4 regions of the Bradyrhizobium sp. AUGA SZCCT0431 genome follow, and region 3 is predicted to be linked to each of the others. Evidence: predicted binding sites of a transcription regulator. Region 3 holds the regulator's gene; each other region holds the start of a gene.
The links. The regulator PhoB, encoded in region 3, activates phosphate uptake and scavenging genes when phosphate is short. The targets are predictions, from matches to a motif close to TGTCATNNANCTGTCAT.
Positions count from the first base shown of each region.

Region 1: the regulator PhoB is predicted to act here: its motif matches at 4,298-4,314, upstream of JQ567_RS10935 (alkaline phosphatase).
Region 2: the regulator PhoB is predicted to act here: its motif matches at 2,084-2,100, upstream of JQ567_RS29200 (RNA degradosome polyphosphate kinase).
Region 4: the regulator PhoB is predicted to act here: its motif matches at 1,232-1,248, upstream of phnC (phosphonate ABC transporter ATP-binding protein).

Region 1 is NZ_JAFCLR010000009.1:157,587-163,022, reverse strand. Features, by position in the region: gene JQ567_RS10970 (hypothetical protein) at 1-92, opposite strand, end outside; gene JQ567_RS38110 (hypothetical protein) at 37-393, opposite strand; gene JQ567_RS10965 (formyltransferase family protein) at 622-1,221, opposite strand; gene JQ567_RS10960 (hypothetical protein) at 1,370-2,008, opposite strand; gene JQ567_RS10955 (hypothetical protein) at 2,114-2,356, opposite strand; gene JQ567_RS10950 (hypothetical protein) at 2,503-2,907, shown strand; gene JQ567_RS10945 (hypothetical protein) at 2,955-3,194, opposite strand; gene JQ567_RS10940 (hypothetical protein) at 3,581-3,955, opposite strand; gene JQ567_RS10935 (alkaline phosphatase) at 4,381-5,436, shown strand, end outside.
Region 2 is NZ_JAFCLR010000038.1:24,765-30,200, forward strand. Features, by position in the region: gene purM (phosphoribosylformylglycinamidine cyclo-ligase) at 1-530, opposite strand, end outside; gene JQ567_RS29190 (CDP-alcohol phosphatidyltransferase family protein) at 690-1,232, shown strand; gene JQ567_RS29195 (DnaA/Hda family protein) at 1,324-2,001, shown strand; gene JQ567_RS29200 (RNA degradosome polyphosphate kinase) at 2,163-4,361, shown strand; gene ppx (exopolyphosphatase) at 4,389-5,436, shown strand, end outside.
Region 3 is NZ_JAFCLR010000008.1:146,937-152,372, forward strand. Features, by position in the region: gene pstA (phosphate ABC transporter permease PstA) at 1-145, shown strand, start outside; gene pstB (phosphate ABC transporter ATP-binding protein PstB) at 142-963, shown strand; gene phoU (phosphate signaling complex protein PhoU) at 987-1,703, shown strand; gene phoB (phosphate regulon transcriptional regulator PhoB) at 1,791-2,492, shown strand; gene JQ567_RS09840 (GcrA family cell cycle regulator) at 2,653-3,162, opposite strand; gene JQ567_RS09845 (aspartate aminotransferase family protein) at 3,731-4,936, shown strand; gene argF (ornithine carbamoyltransferase) at 4,936-5,436, shown strand, end outside.
Region 4 is NZ_JAFCLR010000009.1:150,045-155,480, reverse strand. Features, by position in the region: gene JQ567_RS10925 (alpha-D-ribose 1-methylphosphonate 5-triphosphate diphosphatase) at 1-498, opposite strand, end outside; gene JQ567_RS10920 (chloramphenicol acetyltransferase) at 495-1,163, opposite strand; gene phnC (phosphonate ABC transporter ATP-binding protein) at 1,362-2,177, shown strand; gene phnD (phosphonate ABC transporter substrate-binding protein) at 2,237-3,175, shown strand; gene phnD (phosphonate ABC transporter substrate-binding protein) at 3,241-4,176, shown strand; gene phnE (phosphonate ABC transporter, permease protein PhnE) at 4,276-5,160, shown strand; gene phnE (phosphonate ABC transporter, permease protein PhnE) at 5,160-5,436, shown strand, end outside.

The sequences.
Region 1 (5,436 bases), on a different contig from region 3:
CGCGGATAGGCGAAGAATTCTGATGTTCGGCTTGTCTTACTGACGGGACGCTTCCCATCGACCGCTACACGGTACACCAGCTGATGCCCCATTCCATTTCCCCGATCCGGAGTTGCCACTGAGTTGACCGTTCGCATATGCACCATTGATCGAGACTCGCACAAGTCCCCCGGAACTGACGGTGCCGGAGACCGGGGCGCCGGACCCCGTTACCTTACCGTCGCTTACAGTGACGGTTGAGGCGGTGCGCGCATCGCAACTGCCGGTTTTGGTGACGACGGTAACCTGCCAAAGCCCGTCATAGGGCTGCTGGGCGGCGGCGGGAGCGGCCGCGAAGGCAGCTATGGCAAGAAACGAAGTCAAAAACAGCTTGCTGATGCGGTTGGAACGCATGGATGGAATCCCCGAGCGATGTGTGTGATGAGCGCGTTATCCGGTCACAATGTGTTCAAACTTTGGTGCGCCGCAATAACGCGGAAAGTTCCTGTGGTCTCAAACACATCAAGGTGAATCCGGTTCCGGCCTCGGAACGAATAAATGCGCGAAATGGGCTTCGATACGGGCCATGATTCGGGTCCGGGATGCTTAACTGGCTGAAACGGCCGCATATTCCCCGTTCTGTCAGTGCTTGGCGTCGGAAAGCTTTGGCGCGAGGGTGGCGAATTGCTCGTCCTGGGGCCGGGCGGGCAGGGTCTTGTGGATCCTGGCGTAATCGATGACTTCGCCGAGCAGCTTTTGGCCCAGGGGAGCCAGCGCGCGCTCCCAGAGTTCGCGTGCGGTCTCGCCTTTCTTGACGAAAACCCACTCCTGCGCCGCGATCGCGCCGGCGTCCATCCGGTCGGCGAGGTGATAAATAGTGCCGCCGGCGATCGGATCGCCTTCCTTGATGGTCCATTCGACCGCGGCGATGCCGCGGTGCCGGGGCAGCAGCGAGGGGTGATAGCCGATACCGCCGAGCTTGGCGACGGCCAGCGCCTCGCGGGTGATGCGGGCGTGGCTGTGGGCGGTCACGATCAGGTCGCTGTCGGTGGCGATTTCCGCCGCGGTGACGAATCTGGCGTCTCCCTGCACGACGACCTCAACGCCAGCGGCCCTCGCTGCGGCCGCCAGCCGGTCTTCGTTGTCGTGGACGACTATCCTCGCGATTTCGACGCCGTGATCGCGCAGCATGGTGAAGGTCGTCACGCCGAAATGGCGGGAGCCGACGAGGGTGATCCGCATATGTTCCGTCCGTCGTTAGTCAGGCCGATATGCGGATAGCACACCAAAGCCGTCAGACTCGCCGCCGGGGTCGGCAAGTCCGGGTTATCAACAGTCAGGGTTATCAACGAAAGGCCGCGCCGGGCAAGTCGGCGCGCCGACGCCGCAGTTAGTTCCTGCTGGCGCAGCTCGGGTAGGGCGCGGGCTCGCCGGGCACGATCGGACAGACACGAATGGGCTGCAATTGGCGCAACCGCGCCAGCCATTTGGTCTCGTCGATTGCGCGTCGCCCTGTCGCCGGCGCGCGTTCGGCCCATTGCACCGTGTAGTAATCGGCGCTGCCTTTGACGGTGACGATGAGCGTGGTTTCGCTGTGTTTGTCGGCGCCGGTTTCGAGCCGGCCGCAGCTTGCCACCGCGACATACGCATCTTGATCGCCGAATTTGGTCGCGCCAAATCCTTGCGCTGCGAAGGAGTCGGGGCAGGCCGACTTGAACCCACCGACCATCGAGCCCGCAAAGCTTTCCGGCGAAACCCCGGCGTTGCCGGCGGCCCCCTTGGCGCCGGTCACCGTGATCATCTGGGTCCAGCTCTTGACCGTCTCGCCCTTCAGCACGGCCTCGCGGACATAGTTCGTCCCTTTGGTGTTCTCGAACACCGTGGCGAAACTGGCGGGCAAGCTGAACATGACGAGTTGACCGAAGATCGGCGAGATCACCTTGAACGCCGGTGGGGCCGGACTTTGGGCCGATGCCGACGTCGCGAGCAGCGCGCACAAGGCCGCCGAGAAAACTGTCACTCGCGTCATTGGCAGCTTCCTGGCCGGCTTCGCCTTGCAATCCGCGCGTCCGATCATAGGCCCGCGACGGCGCGCCGACGGTTGGCGCGTGATCCCCAAAGGGACCCCCAAGGGTCAAGTCAGGATACGAAGCTCCGGCCTACGGGGGGTGCGGGGCTGGTCCTTGACCGGCTGTGACTGACGCGTCGCCGCCAATTGAAGCTGGGTTCGCAGGTCGGCGCTGCATTGCTTCATCTGATTGCGCAGTTCGCGGCGCGTAAAGGTGGTGAGGGAGGGATCGGCCAGCTGCTGCCAGGCAGAGCGCAGCCATTCCTGCAGGGCGCGGATATCATTATCAAGGATTACGGGCTGGTTCATGCCGCCGAATCTCCGGATGTGATCGCCGCCAAATTAGGTCTGATTCGTTTACAGAAGCCTACTCCGGTAAATGACGGGCGCGACCTTACCCTCGGAACGAGCGCCCCACATATACGTTGGGTCCGCAGCTTTCCCCTGGAGATTCAATGTCCGGCCAATCGGCGCTTGTTGGCTTCGCAATGCTGGTCAGCCTGATCGTGCCCGGCAGCGCGTTCGCGCAGTTCCCGCCGCCCGCCGGCTCGGCCGGAGCGGGCAATTCTGCGATCAGCGGCATACCTTACGGTCCGGCCAATCCCAGCGTGGTCAGCGACCCCAGCGGAATCGGAAACGCCTCCCGGATCCCGCCGCCCGGCACCAACAGTCCTGCGCCGTCCCCCAGCTACAGTTCGGTCAACGCGTCGCCCTCGGGTTCGCGCGTGGTCGTGCCGCCCTATGCGGGCGCGTCACAACGGATCACCGTTCCACGCCAGGCAAGGTCAAAAAGGCCACCCGTGCGCCCGCGCGGCCGGGTTGAGACCAGCAAGTTCACCGGGATCTGTCGGGGCTGCTAGCGGCGCGTTGCCTTGAGGCAACGCCATGCGTCGCGCAGGGGCCCTGCCTAATGCGGCTGCAGATCGTTCGCTTTCCAGCCGGTGGAAAGCACAAGGAACAAGGCGCGATACGCATGGTATCGGGCGGCGGGCCGGGTTTTCTCCCGTCCGCCTGCAATCATTTTCCCGCTCTGATCGCGCACTTGCCAGCAAAAGTTCCGGCGGCGCTTGAAGATGACAAATTGCAGCATCGGAGGCCGGAACACCGCGCGGGGCGAGTTATTCCAGGGAAAATGCGGACGATGCATGTTTCGCCTCATGGCGTGCGTGGCTCCGATTGAGAGTGGGAGGAACGCTCAAACGCCTTATGGCCGATTCTCTTCCAAAATGTCGGGGTGGCAGGCTTGATTGCGGATCGTGGGGGCTGGGCCAAGGGGGGCACGGTATTGTTGCCCACCGGTGCGGATCCCAGCGACCCCAAGAATGAAAACCCCCGCCGGCCTGTGAGGATCGGCGGGGGCGTATGGGAAAGATGGTGCGAGGCTGGGGGGTGCCCAGGTGTCGCGCCAAGGACCCGCGTGAAATCAGCCCTATCGAACAGTTCCGGGCAAGACGATTTTGTAAGCAATGCTGCCTGCGTTTAATGCACCGCTGCGCCAGCGCGCGATCTTTGCGGCATCACTCGACCAATCGATCACTCCGCGATGAATGACGTCGTCTTGGTCCCGGAATCGTAGCGAAGCCTGAGCACGTTGAATTTGCACAGATTGACGTTCTTCCAGAGCACCGATTCATCATAGTTCGCCCAATCCACCTTGATGTTCCAGACGCAGCCGTCCTCGTCCTCGTCCTCATCGAATTCAACGTAAGCGGTGTCCTGGTTCTTCAGGGTCTTGTCGAGTTCGTTCTCCCATTCGTCGAGGCCGTCATCGGGCGAATTGAAACCCAAGAACTTGATCGCATAGCCGGTCTCGTTGATGACCGAAACATTGCGGTTGTCGGCGGCGAAAGCGGGCGCGGCGGCGAGCGATAGTCCAAGCACAATCAACGCGGATAAAATCGTTTTCATTTGAAATGCTCCTGGCGGCACAAGGCGTGCGGCGACGCGTTTAGCAACCTTTGCTTTCGCGGTCCTCTCACGCAGCGCACGATGATCGCAATCTGGACATCCGTATTCGTCCGGGTTAGCGGCACGCGGCTTCGCAATCTATAACGGCGTCGCTAACAGCGGGGGGCAGGGCGTTCGCTCATCACAGTGAACGCCTTTCCACTGGAGGCTCACGAGGCCCGGACTCCTAGGCACTCCGGGCCTCGTCTACCTCACCCACACATCCGCTCAGCCGGTCAGCAACCGACGGCGATCTTTTCCTCCACTGAGATTGCGATCACCGGCACTCTGCAGTGGCTGCGCGGTCATCCGCCTGTCGCAAAACCTTCGGGCTGCGGTCAATTAGGACGGGCACCCTTCGTCGCGATTCGACGAGGACGCCTTGAATGCCGATTGGAATACGCGCGAAGCAAGACCTGACCGGACAAGGCTTGACCAGACGTCAATTGCTGGTTCGGTCCGCATCCACCGCAGCGGTCGCAGCATTGGGAAGTGTTGCCAAACCTTATCTCAGCCGCGCTGCGGATCGTCCGCACATCGCCAGCGGGATCGCGTCGGGCGACGTCTCGGCCGATTCCGCGGTGATATGGGCAAGGGCCGATCGGGCCGCGCGCATGCAGGTGGAGTGCTCGATCGACGAGAGCTTCAAGTCCATCCTTCGCGTCGCATCGTCGGAAGCGCTGCCCGAGCATGACTTCACCTCGAAGCTTTTGCTCGAGGGCCTTCCTCCGGGGCAGGATATTTTCTATCGGGTGCGTTTCGCTGATATCGGCGAGTCCGGGATTTCGGGTGACGCACAGGTCGGCCATTTCCGCACCGCGCCGGTGGCGCGACACGCGATCTCGTTCGTGTGGTCGGGCGATACGGCCGGCCAGGGCTGGGGCATCGATCCCGCCCGCGGCGGCATGCGGACTTACAAAACCATGCTCGAAAACCGCCCGGACTTCTTCATTCATTCCGGCGATCACATCTACGCCGACTGTCCGATCGAAGCCGAATTGAAGCTGCCGGACGGAGGCTTGTGGCGGAACATCGTCACCGAAGACAAATCCGTCGTTGCCCACAGCCTCGCGCAATATCGCGCCAACTACAAATACAACTTGCTCGACGAAAATCTGCGCGCCTTCAACGCGCAAGTGCCGATGCTCGCGCAGTGGGACGACCATGAAGTGACCAATGACTGGGCGCCGATCGGCACCGCCGACGAGACCGGCTACGCCGAAGACGGCAGCTCCCACCTGGTGGCGCGAGCGGCCCGCGCGTTTCATGAATTCATGCCGATCCGCAACCTGGCCGGGCAGGCGGGGCGGATCTATCGCAAGGTCGCCTATGGGCCGCTGCTCGACGTCTTTCTGATCGACATGCGCAGCTATCGCGATTCGACAGGGAATAATCGCGACGACCGCAGCGACACCTGCATTCTCGGCCCGGCGCAACTGGCA
Region 2 (5,436 bases), on a different contig from region 3:
ATGTCTGAACTCGGCAGCAGCGTGCCGCGCTCGGCAGCCCCGACCGCAAAGCCCGCGAGGTCGTAATCGCCGTCCTTGTAGAGGCCGGGCATTTCCGCGGTCTCGCCGCCGATCAGGGCGCAGCCGGACTCCCGACAGCCCTCGGCGATCCCAGCCACGATCGCCGCCGTGGCTTCCGGATCGAGCTTGCCGCAGGCGAAATAGTCGAGGAAGAACAGCGGTTCGGCGCCCTGCACCACGAGGTCATTGACCGACATCGCCACCAGGTCGATGCCGATTCCGCCATGCAGGCCGGTTTCGATCGCGATCTTGACCTTGGTGCCGACGCCGTCCGTCGCGGCCACCAGTACCGGGTCCGTGAAGCCGGCTGCCTTGAGGTCGAACAGCCCGCCAAAGCCGCCGATTTCGGCGTCGGCGCCGGCGCGGGCGGTGGCACGCACCATCGGCTTGATGAGATCGACAAGGCGATTGCCCGCATCGATATCGACGCCCGAATCGGCGTAAGTGAGCCCGTTTTTGCGGTCGATCATGCTCAATTCCCGTCAGAAGACGGCTGGTTACGAGGATTTCGGCGATCCTGCAATGGCTCGCAAGCGCGGGGTCGATATACTATGTAGATAACAACCGACCCGCCCCGCAAAGGGCCGGATCTGTTAGGTAATTAGGCCGGTAGCCGGGAAGCGACCGAGTTGAATATTCCGAACATCATTACACTGGGTCGCATCATCCTGGTGCCCATTATCGTCTGGGCGATCGCCTCGAGGCAGATGGAGATCGCGTTCGCGATCTTCGTGATTGCCGGCGTCAGCGACGCCGTCGACGGTTTCCTCGCCAAGCGCTTCAATATGACCAGCGAGCTCGGCGCCCTGCTCGATCCCCTCGCCGACAAGGCGCTTTTGGTCTCGATCTACGTCTCGCTCGGAATCTGGGGCGCGGTGCCGCTGTGGATCGTGATCCTGGTGGTGTCGCGCGACATCATGATCGTCACCGCCGTGATTGTGTCATGGTTGTTCGACAAGCCTATCCCGATGAAACCCTTGATGGTCTCGAAGCTCAACACGGTGGCGCAGGTGGCGTTCGCCGCCCTGGTGCTGGCGTCGCTCGGCTTCAACTTCAAGCCGGCGCCATACGACCTGATCCTGATGGGTTTTGTTACGGTCTTTACTTTGGTTTCCGTCTCCCTCTATCTCGTGGAGTGGGTGCGGCACATGAGTACGATCGAGGCCAAATAGGCGTTTTGTTTGAAGCGTTTTGTTTGACGCGTTTTCCTCACGCGAACCGGTACCCACTTCGCTTGAAAACGCCATGGTTCCGGAGACTTGCGTGGCAGTTCGCGTTCAACCCCGTCAGCTTGCCTTTGCGCTGCCGCACGCGGAAAGCCTGACCCGCGACAATTTTCTGGAAGGGCCGGCCAATGAAGCGGGCCTGGCGCTGATCGAAAGCTGGCCCGACTGGCCCAACCGCATCATGCTGCTGGTGGGCCCGGAAGGCTCCGGCAAGAGCCATCTCGCCGCGATCTGGGCCGAGCAAGCCGGCGCCCGCTCGATATCCGCACACGCTTTGACGCCCACCGCCGTACCCGGCGCGCTTGCGACGGGGGCGCTGGTGGTCGAGGACCTGAAACCGGGGGGGTTCGACGAGCGCGCGATGTTTCACCTGATGAATCTGGGGCGGGAAGACGAAGCCTCCATTCTGATGACGGCGCGGATGGCGCCATCGGCCTTCGAGGTCGAACTGCGCGATCTGCGGTCGCGGCTGCGCGCGGTGCCGACGGTGCCGCTATTGCCGCCCGACGATCTCTTGTTCCGCAGCCTGATCGTCAAATTCTGCGCCGACCGTCAGCTGAGCATCGACGAGACTGTCGTGAGCTATCTCGCCAGCCGGATCGAGCGGTCCTATGCGGCCGCGCGCCAGGCCATCGACCTGCTGGATAGCGAGGCGCTGCGGCTCGGCCGGCCGGTGACCCGGGCGCTGGCGGCCGAACTGCTCCGCAACGCCTGACGGGCGCTGCTGCCGCTGCGCGACATGTCACGCCCCCGCCGCCTTGACGGCGGCGGCCGGCGGAACATCAATGTCATCGAAACGTCATCCAACTATCACATGGTGCGCACGGCATCCGCCTAGACTGGCGCTGCGCTCCAACTGAGATGGATCGAAACTTCATGGACTCGGCACAAGCTATTGAAATAAAAGAAAAAGACGTAGTTGCCGAAGCGCCTTTGGCGATCGCCACCAGCCCGGAGCGATTCATCAATCGCGAGCTGTCCTGGCTGCATTTCAATCGCCGGGTGCTCGAGGAAGCCGTCAATCCCGGCCATCCCACGCTGGAGCGGGTCCGGTTCCTGTCGATTTCAGCCAATAACCTTGATGAATTCTTCATGGTCCGTGTCGCCGGTATCAAGGCGCAGGTCCGCGAAGGGATTGCCGAACGCAGCCCGGATGGCCTGACCCCCTCCGAGCAGCTTGTCCGCATCAACCAGACGGTTTCGGAACTCGCCTCCGACCAGCAGGCGATCTGGAGCGATCTGCGCACCATTCTGTCCCAGACCGGCATCATTCTGGTCGACAGCCACGACGTCACCAAGGCCGAGCGGAGCTGGATCGAGGATCACTTCCTCCACAACATCTTCCCGCTGCTGACGCCGCTGGCGATCGATCCGGCGCACCCCTTCCCGTTCATCCCGAGCCTTGGTTTCACGATCGCGCTGCATTTGTCGCGGGTCGCCGACGGCAAGCCGATGAACGCGCTGATCCGCATGCCCGGCAAGATCGACCGCTTCATCCGCATGCCCGCCGGCAAGGACGGCGCGGTGCGCCTGATCACGCTGGAACAGGCCACCGGCCTGTTCATCGGCCGGCTGTTCCCCGGCTACACCGTCAAAGGCCAGGGCGCCTTCCGCATCATCCGCGACTCCGAACTGGAAATCGAGGAAGAGGCCGAGGATCTGGTCCGCCTGTTCGAGACCGCGCTGAAGCGGCGGCGGCGCGGATCGGTGATCCGGCTCGAGATCGAAGCCAAGATGCCGGAAGAGCTTCGCGCCTTCGTGCAACGGGCGCTTTCCACCACCGACGACGAGGTGTTCCTGGTCGATGGCGTGCTGGCGATGAACGAACTGTCGCAGCTGACGCGGCTCGACCGGCCCGACCTCGAATTCGTGCCCTATGTGCCGCGCCATCCCGAGCGCGTGCGCGACCATGGCGGCGATATCTTCGCCGCGATCCGGCAGAAGGATCTGGTGGTCCATCACCCCTACGAATCCTTCGACGTCGTCGTGCAATTCCTGCAACAGGCCGCCCGCGACCCCGACGTGGTCGCCATCAAGCAGACGCTCTACCGCACCTCGAACAACTCGCCGATCGTGCGCGCGCTGGCCGAAGCCGCCGAAGCCGGCAAGTCGGTGACCGCCTTGATCGAACTGAAGGCGCGGTTCGACGAGGAAGCCAATATCCGCTGGGCGCGCGACCTCGAACGCGCCGGCGTGCAGGTGGTGTACGGGTTCATCGAACTGAAGACCCACGCCAAATTGTCGATGGTGGTGCGCCGCGAGGGCGGCAACCTCACCACCTATGTCCACACCGGCACCGGCAATTATCACCCGGTCACCGCGCGCATCTATACGGACCTGTCCTACTTCACCTCGGACCCGATCATCGGACGCGATGCGGCGCGGGTGTTCAACTACATCACCGGCTATGCCGAGCCCAGCGACATCGAGCGCATGGCGGTGTCGCCGCTGACGCTGCGCAACCGCATCATCGAACACATCAAGGGTGAATCCAATTACGCCCGCCACGGCAAGCCCGGCGCGATCTGGATGAAGATGAACTCGCTCGTCGATCCCGACATCATCGACGCGCTGTATGAGGCCTCGCAGGCCGGCGTCGCGATCGAGCTCGTGGTGCGCGGCATCTGCTGCCTGCGGCCCGGGCTGCCCGGACTTTCCGAGAACATCCGCGTCAAATCCATCATCGGCCGGTTCCTCGAACACGGCCGAATCTACTGCTTCGGCATGGGTCAAGGCCTGCCGAGCACAAAAGCTGCTGTGTATATCTCGTCCGCCGACATGATGCCGCGCAACCTGGACCGCCGCGTCGAGGTGCTCTGTCCGCTGCAAAATCCTACGGTTCATCAGCAGGTTCTCGAACAGATCATGGTCGCGAACCTGAAGGATACCGAGCAAAGCTGGCAATTGTTGCCGGACGGGTCTTCAACGCGTATGAAGGCCGCGAAAGGCGAAGAGCCGTTCAATCTGCACAACTACTTCATGACGAATCCGAGTCTGTCAGGCCGTGGAAAGTCTCTCAAGGAATCTTCGCCGCGCCGCCTCACGCGCCGTAATGAGCGTCAGCATTCGTCCTAGCGGGTTGCGTCATATGGGGGATTGGCGGTGAAGCGGCCGCGCAAGCGCGCTACCAGCGTCGCCGTCATCGATATCGGTTCGAACTCGGTTCGTCTCGTCGTCTATGAAACGATGGCGCGCAGCCTCGTCACGATCTTCAACGAGAAGGCGCTGTGCGGGCTCGGCCGCGAGGTCCAGACCACCGGGCTGCTGGCGACCGACGCCGTCGCCAAGGCATTGACCGCGCTGCGGCGGTTTCGCGCGTTGTGCAAAATCCAGAAGGTCGGCCGCGTCTATGCGATCGCCACGGCGGCCTGCCGCGACGCCTCCAACGGCCCCGATTTCATCGCCAAGGCCGAGCGCATCTGCGGCGCCCGCATTCAGATCCTGTCGGGACCGCGCGAGGCCAAATTGTCGGCGCTCGGCGTCGTCTCCGGCGTGCATGATCCCGATGGCATCGTTGGCGATCTCGGCGGCGGTTCGCTCGAACTGATCGACGTGCACCGCAACCGCGTCCGCAGTGGCGTCACGCTGCCGCTCGGCAGCCTGGCGCTGCAGGATCTGTCGGACAAATCGCTGAAACGCGCCGACCGGATCGTCCGGGACGAACTGTCCGACGTCGCCCAGCTCAAGGCCGGCCGCGGCCGCACCTTCTATGCGGTCGGCGGCACCTGGCGCGCGCTGGCGCGCATCCACATCATCCAGAGCGACTACCCGCTGCGGGTGATGCACGGCTATTCGATCCCGGCGGCGGATGCGCTCGACTTCGCGCAGCGGCTGAGGCGGCTGGTTGCGGCCAACATGCTGGCCAATATCGAGATGATCTCCGACGCGCGGCGGCCGCTGCTGACCTACGCGGCGCTGGTGCTCGAACACATCATTCGCGTTGCCAAGCCCAAGACCATCGTGTTCTCGACCTTCGGCGTGCGCGAGGGGCTGCTGTATGAAAAGCTGCCGCCATCCGAGCGCGCCCTCGATGGATTTATCTGCGCCGCGCGAACGCTGAACCAGCTGTTGTCGCGGTCCGCCCGTCATGCCGAAGAACTGGTCTCGTGGACCGATCGTCTGGTCAGGGTCGTGAAGCTGCGCGAAACCG
Region 3 (5,436 bases):
GCCGGTCACCATCAACAACTTCGTCCAAAGCCCCTACGAATACTGGAAGCAGCTCGCCTGGAGCGGGGCGCTGCTCATCACCCTGACCGTACTTGCCCTGAATATTGGCGCGCGCATCCTTGGCGCCGAGAGGACAGCAAAATGAACGATCTTTCCGTATCCGTGAGTGCTGCGAACGGACCTGTTCCGCAGGTCGCCTTGCCCGACGCGCCGCCGAAAGTGACCGCGCGCGGCCTGAATTTCTACTATGGCGAGCACCATGCGCTGAAGAACATCAACCTCACGCTCGGCACCCACCGCGTCACCGCCTTCATCGGGCCGTCCGGCTGCGGCAAGTCCACGCTGCTGCGGATCTTCAACCGGATGTATGACCTCTATCCGGGCCAGAAGGCGACCGGGCAATTGATGCTCGACCAGACCAACATCCTCGACCCCAAGCTCGATCTCAATCTGCTGCGGGCCCGGGTCGGCATGGTGTTCCAGAAGCCGACGCCGTTTCCGATGACGATCTACGAAAACATCGCCTTCGGCATCCGCCTCTATGAGAAGATCTCGAAATCCGAGATGGACGGCCGCGTCGAAAAGGCGTTGCGTGGTGGTGCGCTGTGGAACGAGGTCAAGGACAAGCTGAATGCATCGGGCCTCAGCCTGTCCGGCGGCCAGCAGCAGCGGCTCTGCATCGCGCGCACCGTGGCGGTGCGCCCTGAAGTGATCCTGTTCGACGAGCCCTGCTCGGCGCTGGACCCGATTTCGACCGCCAAGGTCGAGGAACTGATCCAGGAATTGTCGGAGGACTACACCATCGCCATCGTGACCCATAACATGCAGCAGGCGGCGCGCGTCTCGGACAAGACCGCCTTCATGTATCTCGGTGAACTGGTCGAATTCGACGACACCAACAAGATTTTCACCTCGCCGAGCGATCGACGCACCCAGGATTACATTACCGGCCGGTTCGGCTAAGCGCACATCGCGAGGAGAAGACAATGGCTTCAGAACATACCGCGAAGGCGTTCGACAGCGATCTTCAGGAATTGACCCGCCTGGTCGCCGAAATGGGCGGCCTTGCCGAACGCATGATCACCGAATCCGTCGATGCCCTGATCCGGCGCGATGTTGCGCTCGGAAAACGCGTCGTCGCCTCCGACGCCGAGATCGACCGCCTGCAGCACCTCATCGAGGAACGCGCGGTGCTGACGATTGCGCGCCGCCAGCCGATGGCCATCGACCTGCGCGAGATCGTCGGCGCCATGCGGGTGGCCACCGATCTGGAGCGGATCGGCGACCTCGCCAAGAACATGGGCAAGCGCGTCGCGGCGCTGGAGAACGATTTCCAGCCGCTGAAACTGATCCGCGGTCTCGAACACATGACCGATCTGGTGCAGTCGCAGGTCAAGTCCGTGCTCGACGCCTACGCGTCGCACGATCTGCCGGCGGCGATGGCGGTCTGGAAGGGCGACGAGGAAGTCGACGCCATCTGCACCTCGCTGTTCCGCGAACTCCTGACCTACATGATGGAAGATCCGCGCAACATCTCGTTCTGCATCCATCTGATGTTCTGCGCCAAGAACATCGAACGGATCGGCGACCACGCCACCAACATCGCCGAGACCGTGTTCTACATGATCGAAGGCCAGCAAATCCTCGACAAGCGCCCGAAGGGCGACATGACGAATTTTGCCACGACGGTGCCAGGAAACTAGAAGCGGAACCAGTAGCGGAACGGACAACCGAACGAGAGACGTTTTTCGCGTATCGACAGCGCGTCAAAACACAAGAGGCTGACATAGATGAACGCACGCATTCTGGTGGTTGAAGACGAGGAAGCGCTCACCACGCTTCTGCGCTACAACCTCGATGCCGAAGGCTATGAGGTCGAAACCGTCGCCCGCGGTGACGACGCCGATACAAGGCTGAAGGAGCGGGTGCCAGACCTGATCGTGCTGGACTGGATGCTGCCGGGCCTGTCCGGCATCGAACTGTGCCGCCGCTTGCGGGCGCGGCCGGAGACCAAGGCGCTGCCGATCATCATGCTGACCGCGCGCGGCGAGGAAAGCGAACGGGTGCGGGGGCTGGCGACCGGCGCCGACGACTACATCGTAAAACCCTTTTCGGTGCCGGAGCTGCTGGCGCGGGTGAAGGGCCTGTTGCGGCGGGCGAGCCCGGAGCGGCTGGCCACCGTGCTGACCTATGGCGATATCGAGCTCGACCGCGAGAAACGCCGCGTCGCGCGCTCGGGCCGTCCGATCGATCTCGGGCCGACCGAATATCGCCTGCTGGAGTTTTTCCTGGAACATCCCGGCCGCGTGTTCAGCCGCGAGCAACTGCTCGATAGCGTCTGGGGCCGCGACATCTATATCGACGAGCGTACCGTCGACGTGCATATCGGCCGCCTGCGCAAACTGCTCAATCCCGGCCGCGAACAGGACCCGATCCGCACCGTGCGCGGCGCCGGCTACGCGCTGGATGACCGGTTTGCGAAGGTGGAGTAGGCGCGGCGTAAACAGGTTTGCGTCGTCCCGGCGAAGGCCGGGACCCATAACCACAAATATTGATTGCTTTAAAAAGGCTGGAGCTCCAGCCAGGCATAACCACTGCTATCGGTGGTTATGGGTCCCGGCCTTCGCCGGGACGACATCAGTGAGCGTGCCCTTACCTGGTCGGCTTCGGCGCCGGGCGGCGGCGATCGGAGGCCGGCTGATAGGCGATGCGCGAGTGATGTGCGCAATAGGGCAGGCTGGTGAGCGCCTTGCCGCCGCAGAAAAAGAATTCCGAGCTGGAGGGATCGCCGATCGGCCAGTGGCAGGTGGCCTCGTTCAATTCGAGCAGCGTCAACCGCTGGCTCATCGGCACCACATTGTCGTAGGCGACCGGATCCGGCTCCATCTCCACCTCGAAGGCGTGGGCCAGCGCGGTGTTGCCGCGCGACACCGGGCGCGCCACCCGCATCATCTGCTGGGCGGGGCGCGCCTTGCGCTGACGCGGCGCGGCCGAGGAGGGGCTCTTGGCACGGCCGGAAAGACCCAGCCGGTGCACTTTGCCGATCACTGCATTTCGCGTCACATTTCCGAGTTCCGCGGCGATCTGGCTGGCGGAAAGTCCGCCCTCCCAGAGCTTTTTAAGCTGCTCGACGCGCTCGTCGGACCAGGTCAATACCGTCATCGCATTCTTCCCTTCGCACAGAGCCGGCCAATCCGGGGGCAGCGCTGGCGATGCCAATTCTCAAAAATCCCAGCGGGCAGAATCCCTTAGCCCTCGCCGGGCGCAAAAAGCCGCCCGAACGTTTACGCCTCACAAAATGGACTCTAGGGGTCAGTACTTCCGCACGAGATGTCGTACCCGACAGCCCAGACGCTACAATATGGCGGGACTCTGGCGCAAGAGTCCGCGTCCGTGCGTCCACATGTTCCGGTATTTATGCATTGCAATTGGAGTTTTCCACGGCACCGGAATGCTACGGATTGCTTTATCTTGCACCGCAGGAAAGCGGTTCGAGCATGATCCGGAAAAGTGGACGCCGGTTTTCCCTCGGGACAAGCGCAAAGCGCTTGCCCGGAGATCATGCTCAAAACAAGAGGATTTCGGCGTGTTGACACGGTCCAAAGCCCGCATAGAATGCCTGCCACGTGCCGCCCCGAAAAGGCGGCACGTTTTGTTTTCGCAAGACCGGCTGTGCCGCGTTCGCGCCAATGCACGCTATGTGGCCGGTCTCTAACCGTCAGTGATAGCCATGACCAACAGCGCCCCGTCGCATCTGCTTCCCGTATTCGCGAGAGTCGATCTCGGTTTCGAACGCGGCGAAGGCGCGTGGCTGATCTCGACGTCCGGCGAGCGCTATCTCGACTTCACCTCGGGTGTGGCGGTGAATGCGCTCGGCCATTGCCATCCGCATCTGGTCGCGGCCTTGCAGGAGCAGGCCACCAAACTCTGGCACATGTCGAACCTGTTCAGGAGCCCGGACGGCGACAAGCTTGCAGCAAGGTTGTGCGAGCAGAGCTTTGCCGATCTGGTGTTCTTCTGTAATTCCGGCGCGGAAGCGATGGAATGCGCGATCAAGGTCGCGCGCCGCTATCACGCCGCCAAGGGACATCCCGAGCGCTATCGCCTCGTCACCTTCGAAGGCGCGTTCCACGGCCGCACGCTGGGCACGCTGGCGGCGACCGGCTCAGCCAAATATCTGGAAGGCTTCGGTCCGCCGCTGGACGGCTTCGACCAGGTCGCGCATGGCGATCTCGAAGCGGTCAAGAAGGCGATCGGGCCGCAGACCGCCGCCATCCTGATCGAGCCGGTGCAGGGCGAGGGCGGTGTCCGCAGCGCGCCGCATGCGTTCTACAAGGCGTTGCGCCAATTGTGCGACGACAAGGGCCTGCTGCTGATCTTCGACGAGGTGCAGACCGGCATGGGCCGCACCGGCGATCTCTTTGCCTACAAGCGCCTCGGCGTCACGCCCGACATCATGTCGCTGGCAAAAGCGCTCGGCGGCGGCTTTCCGATCGGCGCCTGTCTCGCCACGGCAGAGGCGGCTTCCGGCATGACGCCGGGCTCGCACGGCTCGACCTTCGGCGGCAACCCGCTGGCGATCGCCTCCGCCAACGCGGTGCTCGACGTGATGCTCAAACCCGGCTTCTTCGACCACGTGCGGAAAGTGTCGCTGCTGCTGAAACAGAAGCTCGCCTCCGTGGTCGATCGCTATCCTTCCGTGCTCGCGGAAGTGCGCGGCGAAGGGCTGCTGATCGGCGTCAAGGCCGTGGTGCCCTCGGGCGATCTCGTTGCCGCGCTGCGCGACCAGAAGCTGCTGACGGTCGGCGCCGGCGACAATGTCGTCCGTTTCCTCGCGCCTCTGATCGTTTCCGAATCCGAGATCGAGCAATCCGTCCAAAGCCTCGAACGCGCCTGCATCGCGCTGTCAGGCGACAAGAAGAAGGCGGCGGGGTGATGAGCAAGTCCCTACGTCACTTCCTCGATATCAGCGAGCTGCCGCCGAAGGAATTGCGCAACATGCTGGACCTGAGCGTCGCCATGAAGGCGAAGCTGAAGGCGCATGAGACGCCCAGAAAGCCGCTCGAGGGCAAGACGCTGGCGATGATCTTCGAACGGCCGTCGACCCGCACCCGGGTCTCGTTCGACGTCGGCATGCGCCAGCTCGGCGGCGAGGCCATCATGCTGACCGGCGCGGAAATGCAGCTCGGCCGCGGCGAGACCATCGCCGATACCGCGCGCGTGCTGTCGCGTTACGTCGATGCGATCATGATCCGCATCCTCAACCACGATGCGCTGCTGGAGCTTGCCGCCAACGCCACCGTGCCCGTCATCAACGGGCTCACCCGGCGCTCGCATCCCTGCCAGGTGATGGCTGACCTGATGACGTTCGAGGAGCATCGCGGCTCGATCGAGGGCCGCACCGTGGCCTGGACCGGCGATGACAACAACGTGCTG
Region 4 (5,436 bases), on a different contig from region 3:
CATGTGGTCGTTGAATGCGAACAGATCGATGCGCCCGTCCGACAGCCATTCGATGATCTCGGCTTCGGCGTCGAGGTTGTAGGTCTCGTGGCGCAGATGGAAGCGGGTGTCGGCCGAAAGCTGCGGCCGCATCGACTCGATTGCTTCCAAGAGCCGCCTGGCATTGTCGCCAGAGCGCAGGCCCGGCTCCCACGACCAGGTCGTGCCGTGATAGACCGTGGTGATCCCGTTGCTGATCGCCTGCCGGTCGCTGTCAACAAGGGCGACGTCGATCGGGAAATCGACGCCCGGGCGCGGCATCATCTGCCGTTCGAACGCATCGCCATGCAGATCGACGATCCCCGGCAGCACCAGCAAGCCGCCGGCGTCGATGCCCAGCGAAGCGCGGCCCTGGTCGGCGCCGATTGCGCTGATGTCACGGCCTGCGATCCGCAGCGAGGTCTCGTGGATTTCGTGGCCGAGCAGGGCCCGGCCGCCTTCGATGAAAATGTCAGTCACGATGCTGCACCCTGATGCCTGATCTGCGCGCGGACGGAGCCCGCGCCTGCTTCGTATCTTGCGAGAAAATCCTCGACCGTGAGCTTGCGGAAATCGGGCAGGGCGCGGCGCAGCGTCTCATGGTCCCAGTTCCACCAGGCAAGCTCGGCGAGCCGGCCGGCGACCTCTTCCGAGAACCGCCGCTTGATCGGCCGCGCCGGATTGCCGCCGACGATGGTGTAGGCCGGGACGTCCCTGGTCACGATCGCGCCGGCGGCGATCACCGCGCCGGTGCCGATGTTGCGGCCGGGCAGAATGATCGCGCCATGCCCGATCCAGACGTCATGGCCGATATGGATATGGTGCGCGCGCCGCCATTCGAAGAACTCGGCGTCGTCGCTCTCGCCGGGAAAATAGGCGCTGGCCCGGTAGGTAAAGTGCGCCTGCGTCGCGCGGTGCATCGGGTGGTTGCCGGGGTTGATCCTGGTCATCGCCGCGATCGAGCAGAATTTGCCGATGGAAGCGTAGGTGATCTGGGCGTCGTTGACGACGTAGGAATAGTCGTCCATCGACACTTCATGCAGGATCGTGCGTGCGCCGACTTCGCAATAGGCACCGAGCCGGGTGTCGTGCAATTTCGCCGTGGGATCGACGGTCGGGTCGACTGAAAGCATTTTGCCGGCCATACGGGCGTCTCTCCGCGACAAAGATGGTGCCACGATGGCACGTCATCGACGGGCATGATGACATCTTCGTGACGGTTGCATGACGGATATCGCGTGAGCGATGAGGGTGTGGACGACGCCGCACCGCAGCGTGATTGTCACACAACTGTAAAGTCCAATCGCTAGCGATGATCCACGAGTGGGATTCTGGAGCATTGCATGCTGGTGGTGGAAGGTTTGACGTGCCGTTTCGGCACAAAAGCCGCAGTGGATGATGCGTCATTCTCAATCGCGCCTGGCAGCTTCGTCGGCGTGATCGGCCGCTCCGGCGCCGGCAAGTCGACGCTGCTGCGGATGATCAACCGTCTCGCTGAGCCTTCCGAAGGCCGCATCCTGTTCGAAGGCGTCGACGTGACCGCGCTGCGCGGCAAGGATTTGCGGCAGTGGCGCGCCCGCTCGGCGATGATCTTTCAGCAGTTCAATCTGGTCGGCCGGCTCGATGTGCTGACCAATGTGCTGATGGGAAGACTTTCCGACATTCCATCGTGGCGGTCCCTGACCCAGCTTTGGCCCGAAGAGGACAAGGCGCTGGCGATGTCGGCGCTGGAGCAGTTCGACATGGCCTCGCTCGCGGCGCAACGTGCCGACCAGCTTTCCGGGGGCCAACAGCAGCGGGTCGCTATCGCACGTGCGCTGGTACAGGAACCGGACATCATTCTCGCCGACGAGCCCATTGCCTCGCTCGATCCGCGCAACACAAGGATCGTGATGGATGCTCTGCTTCGCATCAACAAGCACTTCGGCATCACCGTGATCTGCAATCTGCATTCGCTCGACCTGGCGCGAAGCTATTGCGACCGCCTGATTGGCATGTCGGCTGGCCGCATCGTGTTCGACGGCGCACCGACGATGCTGACCGATCACATCGCGCGCGAGCTCTACGACCTCGAGGCTAACGAAGTCATGGGCGGCGCACCGCTTCACGCGCCCGACGATTCAACCGTGCCGGCGCTCGGCACCGCCGCTGCGGCCTGAGTATCGCGTCGATACAAGCCGGCAATCGGCCTGTTTCGCTAAAAGAGACAGGGAAAGTCATGATCAGTCGCCGTCTCGTTCTTGCCGCTGCTGCACTCTGGTGCGTTTCTGCCTCGGCGGCGTCCGCGCAGGACTGGAAAGCCAAGTATCCTGAACTGGTGATGGCGCTTGTGCCGGCCGAAAATGCCACCGGCGTTCTGGCGCGTGTTGGACCCTTTGCCGACTATTTGACCCAGCAACTCGGAGTCAAGGTGACCCTGCGGGTTGCCAATGACTACACCGCGGTGATCGAGGGTCAGAAGAATCGCCAGATCCACATCGGCCAGTATGGGCCGGGTTCCTATGCGCGCGCCAACGCGGTGTCCAACGGCAACGTCATCCCGTTCGTGACGCTGCGCAATTCCGGCGGGGTCATCGGATACTATTCGGTGATGTATGTGCGCGCCGACAGTGAGTACAAGTCGGTCGGAGACCTCAAAGGAAAAGTCCTGGGGTTGGTGGATGTCGAATCCACATCCGGTTACAAGGCGCCGACGTTTTTTCTGGCGGACCAGGGCTTCCCGGTCGAAAAACACTTCAAGCTCGCGCAGGCAACCGGCAGCCACGAGAATGCGATATTCGCGCTTGCGGGCGGAACGGTCGATGCCGCCGTCAATTGGTGGAACGCGGAAGACGACTCGAATTTGAGGCGCATGCTCACCAAGGGAATGCTGAAGAAAGCTGACGGCACTGCGATGACCCCAGCTGATTTCCGCATCGTCTGGAAGTCGCCGTTGCTCCCGGGCTCCCCCTTCGCGCTTCTTGCCGACATGCCTGAAGATCTGAAAGCGGCAATTATCCAGGCGTTTGTCGATGCCCCGAAGAAGAACAAGGTCGCGTTCGACGCTCTGACCGACGGCAAGGTCGAGAATTTTGCTCGGGTTTCCAAGGAAGACTACGTCGAATCCGTGAAGATGAATCTTTGGCTGGATCAACAGCGAAAGCACAGGGGTAACTGACCTCACGTCATCCCATTGTCACTTAATCTGCCGATGGTTTCGCAGAATTTCAGAGGGAGAAATCGATGATTACGCGCCGCAGCCTTTTGGCTTTGACGATCGGTCTGACACTGACCACTCCGGCCCTGGCCCAGTCCTGGAAGGACAAGTATCCCGAGTTGGTGTTTGCGCTCGTGCCCGCCGAAAACGCGACCGGGACGCTTGATCGCTATACCCCGTTCGCGAATTATCTCTCCAAGGAACTGGGCGTGAAAGTGACCATGCGGATTGCCAGCGACTATACGGCGGTGATCGAGGGCCAGAAGAACAAGCAGATTCACATCGGCTTTTACGGACCTGGATCGTATGCGCGGGCCAACACTGTCTCGGGCGGCAATGTTATTCCGTTTGTCACGACCAAGAACAGTGATGGATCGATCGGCTACTATTCCGTCATGTACGTGCGCGCCGACAGCAAATTCAAATCGATCGAGGACCTCAAGGGAACGACGCTCGGCTTTGTCGATGTGGAATCGACGTCCGGCTTCAAGGCCCCGAACTTCTTCCTGACCCAGCAGGGCTTCCCGATTGACCGTTACTTCAAGGTCGGCCAGACCACAGGCAGCCATGAGAACGCCGTGCTGGCGCTGGCCGCCGGAACCGTTGATGCCGCCGTCAACTGGTGGAACTCGGAGGATGATTCGAACCTGACGCGCATGCTCCACAAGGGCATGGTGAAAAGGACGGACGGAACGCTTATGAAGAAGGAAGACTTCCGTATCGCCTGGAAGTCGCCGCTTCTGCCGGGTTCGCCGTTCGCCTATCTGGCCGATATGCCCGACGACCTAAAAAAGGCAATTGTGAAGGCATTCGTTGACGCTCCGCAGAAAGACAAGGACGCGTTCGCCAAGCTGTCGGATGGCAAGGATCTCGGCTTCGTCGAGGTGACCGCGAAGGACTACGAAGAGTCGGTGAAAATGAACCTCTGGCTCGACGAACAGAGGAAGAAGAAGGCCTCCTGAACCGTCGGTGGACGGCAGCGGGCCTGATCGCTGCCCGCTGCCGTCACCGGGCTTGTTCGTTCACCATCGTCCCACGCATGAGTGGGGCAGGACAATATTTTGACTAGTCACCTTCACCGTCTTGGCGACCAACAGGTCGCGGCGCTCCTCGGCCAATACAGTGCGGCTGTCGGCGCAAAGCGCCGTCGAACGCTGCTTTTCGTATTGGCCCTTGCCGTGTGTGCCGCGCTGGCCGCCTGGGGCGGCGAGGTCGATCTGCGCAAATTTGTCGAAGGGCTTCCAAGGTTCTGGAGCTATCTCTACGACATCCTGCCGAAGCTGCGGCTTGGGCATTTCAGTACCGACTTCGCCGAATGGTTCTGGAACTGGGACGGCTGGCTCCGGCTGCTGGCTGAAACGCTTCTTGTTGCCTATGTCGGAACATTCCTCGGCGCATCGATTGGCTTTGTTCTTTGCTTCTTTGCGAGCGCAAACCTGATCACAAATGTTCTCGTTCGTAGCTTCGTGCGACGCTTGCTTGAGTTTTGCCGCACGGTGCCGGAGATCGTCTTCGCACTATTGTTTGTATACGCACTGGGGCTCGGTCCGATACCCGGGGTCCTGGCCATCGCCATTCACACGGCCGGGGCGCTCGGCAAGCAGTTCGCCGAAGTAACCGAAAACATCGATATGAAACCTGTCGATGGCGTCCGTGCAACTGGCTCGAGTTGGGTGGAACAAATCCGTTTTGCCGTAGTGCCCCAGGTCTTATCGAACTTTGTAAGTTATACGCTGCTGCGCTTCGAAATAAACGTACGTGGGGCGTCGGTGATGGGCTTTGTGGGTGCCGGAGGGATCGGCAAGGAGTTGCTGGGTTCGATCCGGCAGTTCTATTATTCGGACGTCAGTGCAATTCTTCTGATGATCATTGCGACCGTGATCGTTATCGATCTCCTCACGGAACGCTTACGCCACCGACTTCTCGGAATTGAGGGACATCGATGATGTCGCAACCGTCGTCCCTTGCCGGGGTTGACCGGGCTCGGCTGGCGCAAGCCTATCCCGACATTTTCAGGCCGTCGCCATTGAAGCGAATGCAGGCGGTGACGATCGCAGTTGCCCTCGTCGGATTGTTCGTGTTCGGCATGGTGTGGCTGGGCTTCTCGTTCGAAAAGTTGGTAACCGGAATAGGTCGTCTAGGTGTCATCATCGGCTTGATGTTTCCTCCAAGTCCGGGCGGCTTGCTTCACCTTTATCTCAAAGGTCTCGCTGAAACCCTTG